4 regions of the Paenibacillus sp. FSL R5-0887 genome follow, and region 2 is predicted to be linked to each of the others. Evidence: riboswitches for the same ligand, from Rfam matches in the RefSeq annotation. Region 2 holds a riboswitch; each other region holds the start of a gene.
What was found. A riboswitch is a leader RNA that binds a small molecule or an ion and turns the genes downstream of it on or off. The one in region 2 is predicted to bind cyclic di-AMP.
Positions count from the first base shown of each region.

Region 1 (3,836 bases), on a different contig from region 2:
GTACAACAATTCAAGCGACAATTAAAATTCCAAGAATTGCTGCTGCTACTTTTTGAGCATAATTACCCTTCCAAACACCTGCCAAGTCCTACGGAATCCGTAGAAAAGACCATAACATTCATTCAGGAGCATTATACAGAGAGTATCACCGTGAAGCAGTTAGCTGAACTGGCGGGAATATCAATCTGGCAATATACACCGATCTTTCAGCAGCTTACGGGTAAAAAGCCGCTTGAATACCTGACGGATCTGCGCATTAATCATTCCAAACGATTCCTGCAGGAATCGACTGAACCACTGCGGGAAATCGCCAGACTGGTCGGCTTCTCGGACGAATACTATTTCAGCCGCCGCTTTCGGCAAAAAACCGGAGTTACACCCGGACAATATGCACATCAGCAAAGTCGTAAGCTTACCGTCAAGGATTGGACGGGTCATGAGGTGGAGATTCCAGAGCGAGCGAAACGTATTGTCTATCATGGCGAAACACTTGGCGACCTTCTCGCGTTAGGCGTAAAGCCTATCGGTGGAGATGAAGCGTTCGCCCGGAACAGCGTCTATAAACATCGGCTTAAGAAGCTCGCCAACGTCGGGTTTCCACTGGACCCGCAGTTGACCGCTTCCCTAAACCCAGATTTGATCATTTTGGCAAATAGTGATGAAAGAGCCTACAGAGCAGTTTCTGGTATCGCTCCGACACTCACCTTTGATTCATTTGCGCCTCTCGACAACCGAATGCGGACATTAGGCAGTTGGCTAGGTAAACAGCGCGAAGCCGAAGCATGGCTGGAGTCATTCACAATCAAAAACGCTGCCATGTGGCAGCAGCTTTACACGACAACCCTTCAAGTTGGAGAAACCGCCTCTGCTTTGGTCTATGATCATGGAGATCATCTATATGCTATGGGAATGTCCGGATTCTCCACTGCGCTTTATGCCCCATGTGGTTTACAACCGACCGAAGAGATCCAGGCCATATTGGACGAAGAGTTAGGGTTCGCCGAAGTTGATCCAACGCGACTGCCTGCCTACGCCGGAGATCATATCTTCATGCTCATTCCGGAACGCAAAGACTCGCGAGCTGCGATGGAACGATTACTAGACAGTTCACTTTGGAACAGTCTCCCGGCAGTACGTCAGGAACATGTTTATCTGCTCGACGGAAGCAAATGGAACTCTAGTGATGCGTTAACCCGGGAGAAGCTGCTAACGCTGTTGCCTAAACTACTCGGCGGAAGTAGCGCTAACAATTGAAAGTGAATCTAGGATTCTCTTTTGACTTTTCAAAACTTGATAGGGTATACTTTATCTACGCTTAATTTCCAACTTTTACAGTTGAAAAGCGGGGGAACCAGTTAATTGGGGCGAATCATTGAGCATTAGAATGTAGGGTACCATCTTACCCGAGTCCGTCAGCTAACCTCGTCAGCAGTGGATGGGTCTGCTTTTCATGTTATTTACATAACCAGAGACCCTTGCTAAGGGTCTCTTTTTGTGCTTTTTTGGACCCTGCTGGCAGTAGATTGGCCTTTGACACTAAGGCTCCCTCATTTCTCACACTACGAGACAAAGGAGAGATGTACGTGCAAAAGGTAAAGTACTTCACGGATATTAACAAAATAGCTATGTTGTCTGAGCTGGAAAAAGAGAATCTGAAAGAAATTACGGACAAATTTGTTTTTCGTGTAAATGACTACTATCTGTCTTTAATTAACTGGGATGATCCAAATGATCCCATCCGTAAGCTGGTTATTCCTAACGAAGGTGAACTGCTGGAATATGGGCGCTGGGACGCCTCCGATGAGGACACGAATTATGTGGTACCTGGTTGTCAGCACAAGTATAGAACAACTGCACTGCTGATTGTATCCGAGGTCTGCGGGGCTTATTGCCGCTACTGTTTCCGTAAGCGTCTGTTCCGAAATGACGTGAAAGAGGCGATGGCTGATGTCTCTCCGGGCTTGGAGTATATCGCAAAGAATCCGGAGATTAACAACGTACTTCTTACGGGCGGGGACAGTTTAATTCTCTCCACACCGAAGCTAAGATCCATTATTGAAAATCTAAGAAGCATTGAGCATGTTAAGATCATTAGACTAGGTTCCAAAATTCCCGTATTTAATCCGATGCGGATCTCTGAAGACGAAGAGCTGCTGGAGCTGATTCGTACTTACTCTACCGAAGACAAACGAATCTATGTTATGGCGCACATCAATCATCCTCGTGAAATCACACCTGAAGCCAAAAAAGCATTTAAAGCTCTCCACAACGCAGGGGCAATTGTCGTAAATCAGACCCCCATCCTCAAAGGCATCAACGATGATCCCGTTATTTTAGGGGAACTACTGGACCGGCTTTCATGGGCTGGCGTTACACCCTACTACTTCTTTGTGAACCGGCCCGTAGCCGGAAACCGAGATTTCGTATTACCGCTCGAGCAAGTCTATCAAATTGTAGAAGAAGCCAAAGCCAGAACCTCAGGACTTGGCAAAAGAGTACGCTTATCCATGAGCCACACCTCAGGAAAAATAGAAATTCTCGCCATTGATAACGGAAAAGCCTATCTCAAATACCATCAATCCAGAGATCAGGAATACGGAAAATTTATGATTCTAGATTGTCCAAAGGACGCCGAATGGTTCGATGACCTGCCTGGGAATGAGCAATATTGGACCCCACCTGTGAAAAAAAACGATGCTATTATTTCTGTTAATGATTTATCAGGCGAGCCTGCGGATTTAATCTGTAAATAGATTTAATCGACTCTGTCATAGGATATTTCTTCATCGCCAACAACAAAACTCCTCCCTCCCAAAATTAGCCCGAAAAAATCTATGATATAATCACGCTGTAACACGAAATGGACTAATGGGTGGGAATGCACACATGAAATTGGAACGATTGATTTCTATGATCTACAAGCTATTGAACCACGAAGTTTTATCTGCCTCCAAGCTGGCTGAAGAGTTTCAGGTTTCCCAGCGAACAATCTATAGGGATATCGATGTGATTTGTGCCGCTGGCATCCCGGTCGTATCGTATCAGGGTACTAAAGGTGGATATGGCATAATGGACGGATATAAAATGGATAAAAGCCTGCTCCGTTCGTATGATGTCACTTCTCTGATTACTGTACTTAACAGTCTTTCTTCCGTTTTTGAAGATGAGCATACGCAAGGAACCATTGAACGGCTGCAAACGATTGGAACGGAGCCACAGACCTCTAGTCTCGCGGTGGATCTTGAAACCCGGCGTACGGATCCTGACGCACTTCCTCTTTTACGTGCGGCTATATCGGAACGAAATGTTGTCCGTTTTGATTACATCAGTGTAAAAAATGAACGTACAACCCGTGAAATGGAACCAGTAAAGCTTCATTTTAAATATAGCAACTGGTACATCTATGGTTATTGCCGGACACGGCAGGACTATCGGGAGTTCCGACTTTCCCGGATGCTGAATTTGTTCCTGACGCAGGATACCTTTCATTCGCAACATGAGGTACCCAAAGAGGCCGGCTGTTCAAACAGGGCAGATCAGGTGGAGGAAATAGTGATCCGGGTAGGCCCTGAGGCTCTGGCAGAAGCTTTGGATCAGTTTCATCAAGTCGACAAGGAATTTCATTCCGATAAAAGCATGACGATGCGAATTCCTGTGTATAAGCCATTGGAAGCACATTGGCTTTGGTCCATTCTGCTGAGTTTTGGCAGCGGCGCCGAAGTCCTCGAACCCCCTGCATTGCGAGGTATTTTAAAAGAGCAGCTTCAAAACACACTCAAACTTTATGAAGAAGTATGACAGTCTGATGTCATACTTCTTCTTTTATATTAACTACA
Region 1 is NZ_JBBOCE010000001.1:438,826-442,661, reverse strand. It holds gene MKY14_RS01925 (AraC family transcriptional regulator) at 1-1,254, shown strand, start outside; cyclic di-AMP (ydaO/yuaA leader) riboswitch at 1,303-1,446, shown strand; gene MKY14_RS01920 (KamA family radical SAM protein) at 1,578-2,753, shown strand; gene MKY14_RS01915 (helix-turn-helix transcriptional regulator) at 2,887-3,798, shown strand.
Region 1: another riboswitch for cyclic di-AMP. It lies ahead of MKY14_RS01920 (KamA family radical SAM protein); the one in region 2 lies ahead of MKY14_RS24740 (hypothetical protein).

Region 2 (3,836 bases):
GTCAGAGCCCCGATAATTACAACGGTACCAATCAGAATTCCGGTGAACAGACCATTGTCTGTGCGGAATGTGCCAATCGTCTCAGGAACTGGCTTCTTCTGGATCAGTGAGCCTGCAACTGCCAGCATCGCGATTATAGAGACATAACGGCCAAGCAGCATTACGATCCCGGTTGTAACATTCCAAAAGGTGGTGTTGTCCGCAAGCCCTTCAAATCCTGAACCATTGTTCGCGGCAGAAGAGACATATTCATATAACACTTGGCTAAGTCCATGGAATCCGGGATTCGTGATGGAACCGTTGCCCAAGTCCGTTAAGAACGCACCTGCTGTTGGTACAAGGATAATGAACGGATGCACAAGGATAGCAATCGCAATTAGCTTCATCTCCTTGGCTTCTATCTTTCGCCCGAGAAACTCTGGTGTTCTGCCAACCATTAGTCCACATAAGAAGACACCCATGATGGCATACATCAGCATATTGATTAGTCCGACACCTTTTCCCCCAAAGACGTTGTTGAGCATCATTAGGGCCAGAGGGGTAATGCCACCTAGCGGTGTCAGCGTATCATGCATATTGTTAACACTACCTGTCGTAGCTGCCGTTGTTACCGAAGTGAACAGCGAAGATTGCGGGATACCAAAACGTACCTCTTTACCTTCCATGCTGCCTTGCGAAGACTCAATCCCCAGCGCATTGATAGCTGGATTGCCTTTGGTTTCCGCATAATAATTCAATCCTAGCAGTAGTACGAACAAGGTCATCATTGCTGTGAAAATCACCCAGCCCTGACGTTTGTTCTTAGCGAACAACCCGTACATATATGGCAAAGAGGCTGGCAGCATCCACATAGAGAGAATCTCCAGAACGTTCGTAAGTGGATTAGGGTTCTCAAAAGGATGTGCTGAATTGGCTCCGAAGAAGCCGCCACCATTCGTACCTAAGTGTTTAATTGATTCCAAAGAAGCGACTGGACCGATAGCGATTTGTTGCGTCTGGCCTTCAAGTGTAGTGACCTCAAGCGATGGCTTGAGCGTTTGTGGCACATGCAATCCTACCAGCACCAATGAAACTAGCAGAGCTAATGGAATGAATACACGAATATGTGCTTTTACGAAGTCCTCGAAAAAGTTCCCGACTGATTTCTGTCCTGTAATCCCTCTGACAAAAGCAACCGCAACAGAAAATCCGCTCGCTGCAGACGTGAACATCATCATCGTGATGACTGCCATTTGTGAAAAATACGATAGTCCCGTCTCCCCGCTATAATGCTGCAGGTTCGTATTGGTCATAAAGCTGATCACCGTATTGAATGAAAGCGTCTGTTCCATATCGGCAATTCCATTCGGGTTCAGCGGCAATCCCCGCTGTAATCTCAGAAAAATATAACTGAAAGCAACCAGTACGATATTAGTTAAAACAAAGCTGAGTGCATACTTCTTCCAGGACATTCCGTCCCGTTTTTTCAGGCCGATCAGCTTATAAATACCTTTCTCTGTGCCTGCAAACCAGCGATCCGTACGATTCGGTTCGTTAGAAAATACATGATATAAATAAGTTCCCATCGGCTTGACCAGCAAGATGAGAATTACAATTACGACGACTATTTGCAAAATGCCCATGAATGCCCCTCCTTAAAATTTCTCAGGATGAATCAACGCGTAAACCAGATATATAAACAACAGTAGGGTAACAGCGATTACTAGAATCACAGCTTATCCCTCCCCGTATCCTCAACTACACCTGCGCACCAGCGCATAAAGCCATAAAATAACCCGTAAATTACAGCTAACGAAGCCACCATATACAGATCCATCATATCTTCCGCACTCCTTCCATTATCCTTGATGAGGTGATCTATCGATTAGAAAATCAGCATCACCACTATGGGAATAGATTACATAGCTCGCACCAAGTCTTTTATAGACCAATCTAGGATTTATTGAACTTGTAATCACAAAAATCGGCTGTGTCGTCCAGGTACGGCACATCTGAATATAGCGGCAGCAAAGCGGAAAGCTGCTCTCAAACAGATATACCCTGCCTACCGGGAACGATGGGCGAAACCAAGTGCTCTGATGGCGGGTATCCACAAGAATAACCTGCTCAATCCCGAGCTCCTCAAGTAAAGCTTTCTCAGCCACATTGTTGGTTAATCCCGCCATCTTAATACCCCTGAACTTCAGAAGTTTAATGAAATGTTCTCCCGCCTTTGTAGGCGCACATACAAGCACATATTCATTCTGATCCGTCATCTTTTTTTCTCCTCCTGCTCATTTACAACAAGGAGGCAACGAAAATCTCCGAAAGGATGTTGACCTATCGTCATTTTCGGGCACAACCTAAAGCTCGGTTGTGTCACGTCATTAGACGCTGCCTTACAAATACCGCTAATGATGAATTTAGCGACCTCTTAGGGGAGGCCTCCATAAATGCTTTGCTTCTAAGAGCACAGCAAAAAGCCACAAAGGATCTCCTCTGTGGCTCGCTAGCGGTCACATTGCACTCATCCTCTCTCCATACGCTTACGAGGTTAGCTGTCGGATTCGGGCGGTGAGAGTCGCCCTACCTGTATAGATGCGAGCTCACTCACACCCTCTACAGGATTCACCCCATAATCGGCTTCCGACTCTCACATCGGCTGCCGATTGTTGGTTCCCCCGCTTTCCTTATCGGAAATTAAGCGGATCAAATATTCGATTGTCGTTGAAACAGGAGTAATCATACTCTTATGCACGAAGACTTGTAAAACCTGAATGATGCCAAAATAATGCAAATTAAAAACTATTTTCCCATTAGATAGCGCTTACTTGATATCTAATCTCTCTATATCTCTTGTTTACTCGAGTTTGGAGCGTTTAATCGCTATCTATAACCCATGTGATTTTATTCACCTTTTTAGAGCGAAAATACTGCAAATTCCCATTATAGGTAGAAACGCAAGAAGCTGAGGCTGAACGAGAAAGAGGCGCGATAACACGCCATAAATACCTATTTACCTCGTTTTTCAGTCGTAGTCGGCAGGATATGGTTAAAATTGCTCTAAAAGAACATTTTCCGTTTTTTACAGAAAATCTTGAAAAGAGTATGATTCGGGTTGAATCCAATTCATGAAAAACAATCAACGCTGAGTTCCTGCATTGCAGGGAACGGGGGAACCATCAGGCCACCTGGCCTACTTGGGGTGAATCCAAAGGAGACTGCATAAGTCTCAATAGGTAGGGCGACTCTCACCGTCCGAATCCGACAGCTAACCTCGTAAGCGTAAAGAGAGAGACCCTTGATCCGCCACGCTTTGGCCCAGGTATATCTGCCTGTAATCCAAAACCGCAGCAGAGGTCCTCCTCTTGCTGCGGTTTTTGCGTTACCTGAGCTTATTAGGTGATAGCACGCTGGATGGGGTGAATGTTTTGAAGCACTATTATTTAGGGATACATCAAGGGCTGCTTGAGCCGATAAGTCTAAATTACGTTTGTTTCGGGGCCTTGTGGTTCGAAGAACATAATCACAGGTACATTGTAGGCTATGCATTTGGCCAGAACCAGATCCAAGCCCTTCGCCAGTTCAGCACACCTTCTTCTTGTAAAGACTGTTTAGACTCTAAGATTGTATATGAGATATATAAAAAAATTCGAGAACAACAGCAGCAGCAGGATTGGTCATCACACCAAAAGCTCCCGTGGTTTACAGCCTTCAAGGAGCCTTGGAAAGATGTAAGCGCCGGTTGGTATGTCTTGAGATCCCGCAGCACCTTTCCCTTACATCTATCTGTTATACGAAAAGAGAAGTTCCGACTATGGCTAGAGCATACCGCAGTCTGTGAGAATAAAATGGAA
Region 2 is NZ_JBBOCE010000002.1:1,548,247-1,552,082, forward strand. It holds gene kdpA (potassium-transporting ATPase subunit KdpA) at 1-1,622, opposite strand, end outside; gene kdpF (K(+)-transporting ATPase subunit F) at 1,635-1,712, opposite strand; gene MKY14_RS24740 (hypothetical protein) at 1,839-2,255, opposite strand; cyclic di-AMP (ydaO/yuaA leader) riboswitch at 2,507-2,696, opposite strand; cyclic di-AMP (ydaO/yuaA leader) riboswitch at 3,116-3,279, shown strand; gene MKY14_RS24745 (hypothetical protein) at 3,348-3,836, shown strand, end outside.

Region 3 (3,836 bases), on a different contig from region 2:
ATCCGTAACGAAGGAAAATATAACTGAACAGCAGCCCGATTACGGTCAGCTCAATGGGACGGGAGCTGATGGGATAGATCGGATATAACGTATGGCCAAACGCCCAAACCAGCGTGGTGATCAAGCAAGCGATAAAAGTGTTCCGGAACACCTTTTTCAGCATAGGAATTCCGAAAAAGCGATAAATGGCTTCCTCAGATAAACCAGCGAGCCATGCGACGATAGGCAGAAGCCAAGCATATCTCATGTTATAAGGAGATTGGGTGGCGTCTGTAGTAGACCAATTGTGCAAGGTAAACGATAATATGATGAACATAACCGTCTGCACCCCTAGCAGAACGAAAGCCCAGATGTATCCAGCCCGGATACTGTCCAACACATATTGTCCATAGCCGGGCTCTTTGGCGCGGGGCCAAGGGTTCATGCCTTCCTCTTTTCGCCATAAGCCATTGCCGCCCACTAAAGAAAAGTAGAGCAAGGAGGACATCAGCAGGCTGTACAAAGCATAAATGATAAACATAATGACAGAGGTAATCTGTGCTTCTAGCCCTTCGCCCGTTGATTCAGGCAGCATATTATAGGTGCTGATCATCATGATTACAAAATAGGCTGAGCTTAGGAATACTCCACGTTTAAAGGAAGTATGCTCTCTTCTAAGAATACTGTAGACGAGTGCCAGAATTCCTAAAATCAGTGTGGGTATACCGTAACCGAATAATGTTAGCTTTTCCGCTAAAGAGGTCTGTCCTTGTACGTAGGAGGTATGCCAAGCCGGTGCAGTGAATCCGGCATTAAAGCTGGATACCTGCTCTCCACTGAAATCAAAATAATAGTGCAATAAGGATTCGCCGACCTGAACAGTACTATCCGTATATACTAGCCCATGGCTTCCTGTATTCGATTCAATTTGTAGTTTGGCAGGATTTACTTCCCATTCCTGAAGCCAAGGACGAGCAAGATTCTCCTTCTGCGCTAGAGTGAGGTCAGCTCCCTTGTCCTCTTTTGCACCAACGGAAGCAATGCCTGGCCCCTCATCGGAGACAACTTTTGCAGCCTTTGAGAAAGCGACAATCTTACCGGTATACATATTGAGGTCAACGATGATTTGCGGCTCTTGCTCCGCTGAAGGAGTAAGCGTTGCCCGAAAGACATCAAAAGGATAGTTTTGATCCAATTTTTTCTTGGTGTAGTCCTCCACAAGCTTCTCGCGAGACATATAACCATAAAAGGAAGAGTCCGTCTGGTAAAGTACATTCCATTGATCGTTTGGTGCTTCGGTGTAGTTGAGCTTTTGTTCTGCGAATAATATGGCTTGGTCACGGGCTTCTGCCTTGCTAATGACGGTGGTATCTTCACCTGTAGGGCTACTAAGCAGTGAAGGGGAAATCTGAAACATAATAAATAGAATAAGACCGATAATGCCCGAGATGATGAGCCTCTTGGAGAGGGCACGTTGCTGTAAGGGCTGGCCGACGGGATTCATGTAACGCCTCCTTGTTATGTACTGACAATGTTATGTTCCATTATAGTATTAGTGCCTGGTTGGTTACAAAAAACATTATATGTTCTTTTTATGGGTAATAGAGATAGTATAGAATAGTCATGTGAATTTATACCATGAATTTTATCGTGTTCATTTCTGCACGAATGATGAGAATCGGTGTAATTGCAGGGAAAACACGGAAAAGTGATGAGAAAAGGCACTCCTTTTGATGCAGTCTCTTTAAACCGCATTTTTTCATGTGAATGAGCATTAATTGTGTCTTTGTGAATTCACTAAATAACGTATATAATTTGTATGCAATTGTATAGTAGCCGAATTTCTGGTGAAAACGGGGGAACCATAAGAAGTGATGAAAAGTGGAGTGTACACGATAAATGGCACTTTCATCAGGGGTGAATTTCGTTCTGGGAACGAATAGGGCAGCCTGCACAGTCCGAATCCGACAGCTAACCTCGTAGGCTAATTTACTGCAGGAACCAAGTCAGCATTGGTTTTCCAGTGCTTTTTTTGTTGGAATTTTTGATAAGAAGGTGAGCAAAGTGGCTTCACAGTTTCGCAGGATTTCTGAATTTAAGTTTCTGAAGCTCTCGCCGCCGCAGATACTGGTGCTTGGTTTTGCATCGATCATTCTGATAGGGGCCTTGCTGCTTATGCTGCCCATCTCAAGCACAAGCGGGAATTCCGTGGAATTTATTGATGCATTATTTACTTCAACGTCGGCAACCTGTGTTACAGGGCTTGTTGTGCTGGATACCGGAACTTCGTTCACCATTTTTGGGAAAACCGTAATTATGATCCTGATCCAGATCGGCGGCTTAGGTTTTATGACCATGGCCACTCTATTTTCACTGGTGTTAAAGCGTAAAATATCTTTGCGGGACAGGCTAATCCTACAGGAAGCCATGAATCAAGGCTCTATGGAAGGAATTGTGCGACTGATCCGGAGAGTCCTCATATATTCTCTTGTCATAGAAGGCTGTGCCGCTGTGCTGCTGTCTATTCGCTGGGCTTTTGATATGCCGTTGGGAAAAGCGATTTATTATGGCATATTTCATGCGGTGTCTATGTTTAATAATGCGGGGTTCGATATTTTTGGGGATTTTCGCAGTTTAACTGATTATGTATATGATCCGCTTGTGAATATTATTGTAATGTTTCTGATTGTCTCCGGCGGGATTGGTTTTATTGTAATGTCAGATCTGGTGGAGTTTCGGGTAACCCGCAGGCTGTCTCTACATAGTAAAGTTGTCCTGTCCACCAGCACAGGGCTGATTCTGATCGGAGCTTTGGTTATTTTTATATTTGAGTTTACTAACACTCGTACCCTGGGTTCACTGAATTTCGGCGGTAAAATATTATCGGCCTTCTTTCAATCCGTGTCTCCCCGTACGGCTGGCGCGAACACAGTAGATATTGCTGGACTTCGGCAGGCTACACAATTTTTTATAGTGATTCTTATGTTTATTGGTGCTTCTCCGGGCTCAACGGGCGGCGGGATCAAGACAACAACCTTTACAATGATGATTGGTGCTGTAATTGCTATGCTGCGTGGACGGGAAGATGTTGTGTTGTTCCGTTATCGGCTGGCTCAAGAGCGCATCTACAAGGCATTAACGATCACGCTGCTGGCTTTGTTGTTAATCGCCTCTGTGTCGATGATACTCTCCACAACTGAAGACAGTAATTTCTTGGCAATCTTGTTTGAGACGACCTCCGCCTTTGCTACGGTAGGACTGACTATGGGGCTAACTCCGGAACTGTCAGCGATCGGTAAGGTTCTACTCTGTCTGACGATGTTTGCAGGTCGGCTAGGTCCACTAACCTTAGCGTATGCACTCGGTCCCAAACAGGGTAAACCACTGTATAAGTATCCGGAAGGTAAAATAATTATTGGATAGGAGTTAATTAGAAATGAAAGCACAGCAATTTGTAGTAATCGGCTTAGGTCGCTTCGGTTCAAGCCTGGCGCTTGAGCTGATGGAAATGGGCTACGAGGTGCTCGGCATTGACCACCATGAAGAACGCGTGGAGGAAATGAGCGATCAGCTGACGCATACGGTAGTAGCAGATGCTACAGATGAGGGAATTATGCGCTCGCTTGGTGTACGGAACTTTGATTGTGGGATTGTTGCGATTGGTGACAATATGGAGAGAAGCATTCTGGCGGCCATTTTGTTGAAGGAGATTGGAGTCAAGCAAGTGGTGGCTAAGGCAATCTCTATCCTTCATGGCCGCGCACTGTCGCGGCTGGGGGTTGATCGGGTTATTTTTCCGGAGCGGGATATGGGGATTCGTGTGGCACATCAGCTGGTGACGCCCAATTTGCTGGATT
Region 3 is NZ_JBBOCE010000001.1:3,750,137-3,753,972, reverse strand. It holds gene MKY14_RS16745 (CPBP family intramembrane glutamic endopeptidase) at 1-1,483, opposite strand, end outside; cyclic di-AMP (ydaO/yuaA leader) riboswitch at 1,804-1,981, shown strand; gene MKY14_RS16740 (TrkH family potassium uptake protein) at 2,044-3,402, shown strand; gene MKY14_RS16735 (potassium channel family protein) at 3,416-3,836, shown strand, end outside.
Region 3: another riboswitch for cyclic di-AMP. It lies ahead of MKY14_RS16740 (TrkH family potassium uptake protein); the one in region 2 lies ahead of MKY14_RS24740 (hypothetical protein).

Region 4 (3,836 bases), on a different contig from region 2:
TTGAGCTACTGGAGTTACACCCAGAGTTACCAAAGAGTCTTCCAAATATGAACCCAGAACGCGCTGTGGATTAGCCGGAATCGTTACTTTATGACCCATTGCATCTGTTAACGTCTTAGGTGCAGCAGGTGCCTCTGTAGATTCTGCTGTAGGCGCTGTTCCTGCATTTGATGAGCTTTCAGCATTATTATTACCACAAGCGGAAAGTATTAGCGTCATCACTATTAGTCCGCTCATCGTCACTTTCATGCTTCCTGATCTTTTTCTGTTAAGCCAAAACATTAAAAACCCTCCTATATGTAACTGCTTTGATATTCAAAGGTGACCTTTACCTCTGCTTCACTTTTAAATGATATTGATTCTCATTCTCTGTGTCAACATATAAATTTCAAATTCTGTGGATTTGCAACAATTTCCTTCATATAAAATACAAAAGAGGTTATATTCCGAACGTTCCGGATATAACCTCATCTTTAATCTTCTACTTATTTATTTAAATGATACGGGACAGTCGCTACTACAACGTCCTTTTGATTCATTAGATACGAGCGGATTAAAAAGCTGGTCTGATTATGAAGCACGGCTTGCCACCAATGTTTGGTAATAAACTGTGGAATCAGAATCGTGATGTGATCCGTCGCAGCGGTCTTCCACTCTACCGTATCGATAAACTTCACTAACGGACGAATGATACTACGATATCTGGAACGAAGTACAATCAGGCGTACACCTGGATTCCATTCCTCCCACCGTTGCTCCATCTTATGAATGTCTTCTTCATCAAAGCCTACATACACAGCAACAACATTATCTGTTAGAGACTTCGCATAGCTGATGGAATGTAATACAGCACGTGTAACCCCTGCAACAGGAACAACTACAGTACTTCCTTTAATTACAGGTTTATCCGTAGCCGGACATATACGCAGTTGATCCGCAGTGTTCAAATAGTGCTTATGAATACGGTGGAACACGAACATTACAGCAGGTAAGAAAATGAATGCCATCCATACGCTCGAGAATTTAGTAATGATAAATATAAGCGTAATCGTCAATGTAGTCAGCATACCGATGGTATTTACTACAAATCTTTTCACCCATCCAGCGGGTCTTGTTTTGATCCAATGCACCATCATCCCCAGTTGGGATAAGGTAAAAGGAATGAACACGCCTACCGCATATAGTGGAATCAAACCTTCCGTATTCCCATGGAATGCAGTCACAAGTATGATAGACATAACTCCTAGAAAAATAATGCCGTTTGAGAAGCCAAGGCGGTCACCACGGACCATAAATGCATGTGGCAGATATTTATCTTTTGCAAACATAAAGGCAAGCAGCGGAAACGCTGAATATGCTGTATTAGCTGCCAAGAACAAAATCACTGCTGTAATCCCTTGAATGAAAAAGTACAATCCGCCACGGCCAAAGGTCGATTCAGCGATCTGAGAGACAACCGTAGCCTTTTCATCTGGCACAATCCCATACCAATACGCCAGCACAGTGATTCCGGTAAACATAAAGCCAAGGATAAGTCCCATGATCATTAGCGTCTTGGCTGCATTCTTCTCAGCGGGTGCTTTAAAGTTTGGGATCGCATTAGATACGGCCTCAACCCCCGTTAGGGCTGAACAACCAGAGCTAAACGCTTTTAATAGTAGAAACAAACTTACATTAGATACGGCGCTGCCTATTTCAGGAACATTCGCATGCGCGCCACCCATTGCATATTTAACGATACCGGAGATAATCAGAACAACAATCGAAACCACAAACAAATACACTGGAATTGCGATAAATGAAGCCGATTCAGTCACTCCGCGAAGATTAATGATTGTTAATAAAACGATAACAGATACAGCGATGAGAACAGTATGATTATGAAGACTTGGAAAAGCCGATGTGATCGCATCCGTCCCTGCCGAGGCACTAACCGCTACGGTAAGAATGTAATCCACCAATAATGAACCCCCAGCGAGCAGCCCTGTCGGAATACCAAGATTACTCTTGGCTACGATATAAGCTCCGCCTCCTTGCGGATAAGCAAAAATCGTCTGCCGATAGGATAAAATCAGGATGGCCAGCAGGCCCAATACGGCTAATGCAATTGGCAGGGAATACCAGATGGCAGTAAACCCGGCAGCCACTAGTACAATCAGAATTTGTTCCGTTCCGTAGGCTACAGACGAGAGCGCATCAGAAGACAGAACAGCCAGTGCTTTAACCTTGGATAACTTTTCATGATCGAGTTCATTCGACTTCATCGGACGTCCGATCAATAGTCGTTTTACCTTGCTTACCATGGTGGATACAGTTCCTTTCTTTGGGAGCTGAAACGGAATTTCCGTGCGCTGTTTTCATCGGTGGATTTCATAAATGCAGACACAAAAATAAGCATACGGAAATGATCCGCATGCTTATGCATGGTCATTTTCCCACCTTGCTTACGAGGTTAGCTGGCGGATTCGGGCTGTGGTTATAGCCCTACGGTAGAGGTCTGTTCGACCCGGTTCCGATTCACCCCATTGGCATGAATGCCAAGTTTGGTTCCCCCGTTTTTCCTAAGAAAATTCAGCGCATATTCAACTTCTCACAAGGTCTAATATTAGTCTACAAAGTGCCTACAGTAAAGCGTTGAAAAAAATGAAAAAAGAATGAAAAAACATCCAATAAGCTCAAATATAGCGTCTTATTGGATGCTCTCTTTCATTATCTTCAATTATCCCTCTAGCCCGTGATTTTAATACCTTTTCAGCTTTTTTGTACCTTCCAAAGTAAAAACTAAAATCCTAAGCTCTCCTCAGCATCTACTTCAATCACTTCTTCTTCCCTACGTCCATACCAAAGAAGGAGACTTATTAGAGCAAACGCTATTAAAGCTAACAAAGGAATCGTTATAAATCCGAAGTAGTTCAAGTAATCTTTATTACAAGGAACACCAACTGTACAAGGTAGAACTTTACTTAACGCTGGAATCTTCTGTTCCGCATAATGATAGATTGAGATACTGCCACCAATCAAACTTAATGGAAGCACATAAGGAATGATGCGCTTATCTCCACGGAAAGTGGCAATTCCCAATAAAAATAACTGCGGATACATAAAAATCCGCTGAAACCAGCAAAGCTTACAAGGTTCATACTTCAAGACTTCACTTAAATACAAGCTACCAGCTACAGCAACCAAAGAGACGAACCAGGCCAGATAGAGGCAGTTACGCTTGCAAAAAGATAGGAATTTTGTCACTTTGCCTCCACTGCTTTTGCGGCGGTGTTAATTTCAGATGTAATCGCTTCAATATCGAAAGGTTCAGCCGTTTTCACTCCATTAATGTAGAGCGAAGGCGTAGTTGTCACGCCTGCGTCAGTTGCCAACTGAATGTCTTTCTTCAGCTCATCTGCATAAGTTTTCTCTTGGATGTCTTTACGCAACAGATCATAATCGATCGCTAATTTCTCTTTTTCAGCAAGGCTTACCAAGAAATCCTCAGTGGCCCATTCCACGCTCTCATCCCCTTGCTGCGCATACACAGCATCATAGAACTTCCAGAATTCATCCTTATTCTGATGGTATACAGACAATGCAGCTAGTGAAGCTGTCTCAGAGTCAGGACCAACGAAAGCCATATTTACAAAGTAAAGAGCTGCTTTTCCCTCGTTGACAAAATCTTGAACAATTTTCGGTTTCATGGAGCCAGCAAATTGGGAACAAGCTGGACATTTGAAATCACCAAATTCAACAAGCTTAACAGGTGCATCCTCATTACCAATCCTAGGTAGCTCACTGTAATTGAATTCTACCGGTTCTCCTGTAGAGACATTCTTTGCTGCATCTTT
Region 4 is NZ_JBBOCE010000001.1:1,643,386-1,647,221, forward strand. It holds gene MKY14_RS07360 (iron-hydroxamate ABC transporter substrate-binding protein) at 1-282, opposite strand, end outside; gene MKY14_RS07365 (APC family permease) at 486-2,303, opposite strand; cyclic di-AMP (ydaO/yuaA leader) riboswitch at 2,428-2,587, opposite strand; gene MKY14_RS07370 (disulfide oxidoreductase) at 2,782-3,246, opposite strand; gene MKY14_RS07375 (DsbA family protein) at 3,243-3,836, opposite strand, start outside.
Region 4: another riboswitch for cyclic di-AMP. It lies ahead of MKY14_RS07365 (APC family permease); the one in region 2 lies ahead of MKY14_RS24740 (hypothetical protein).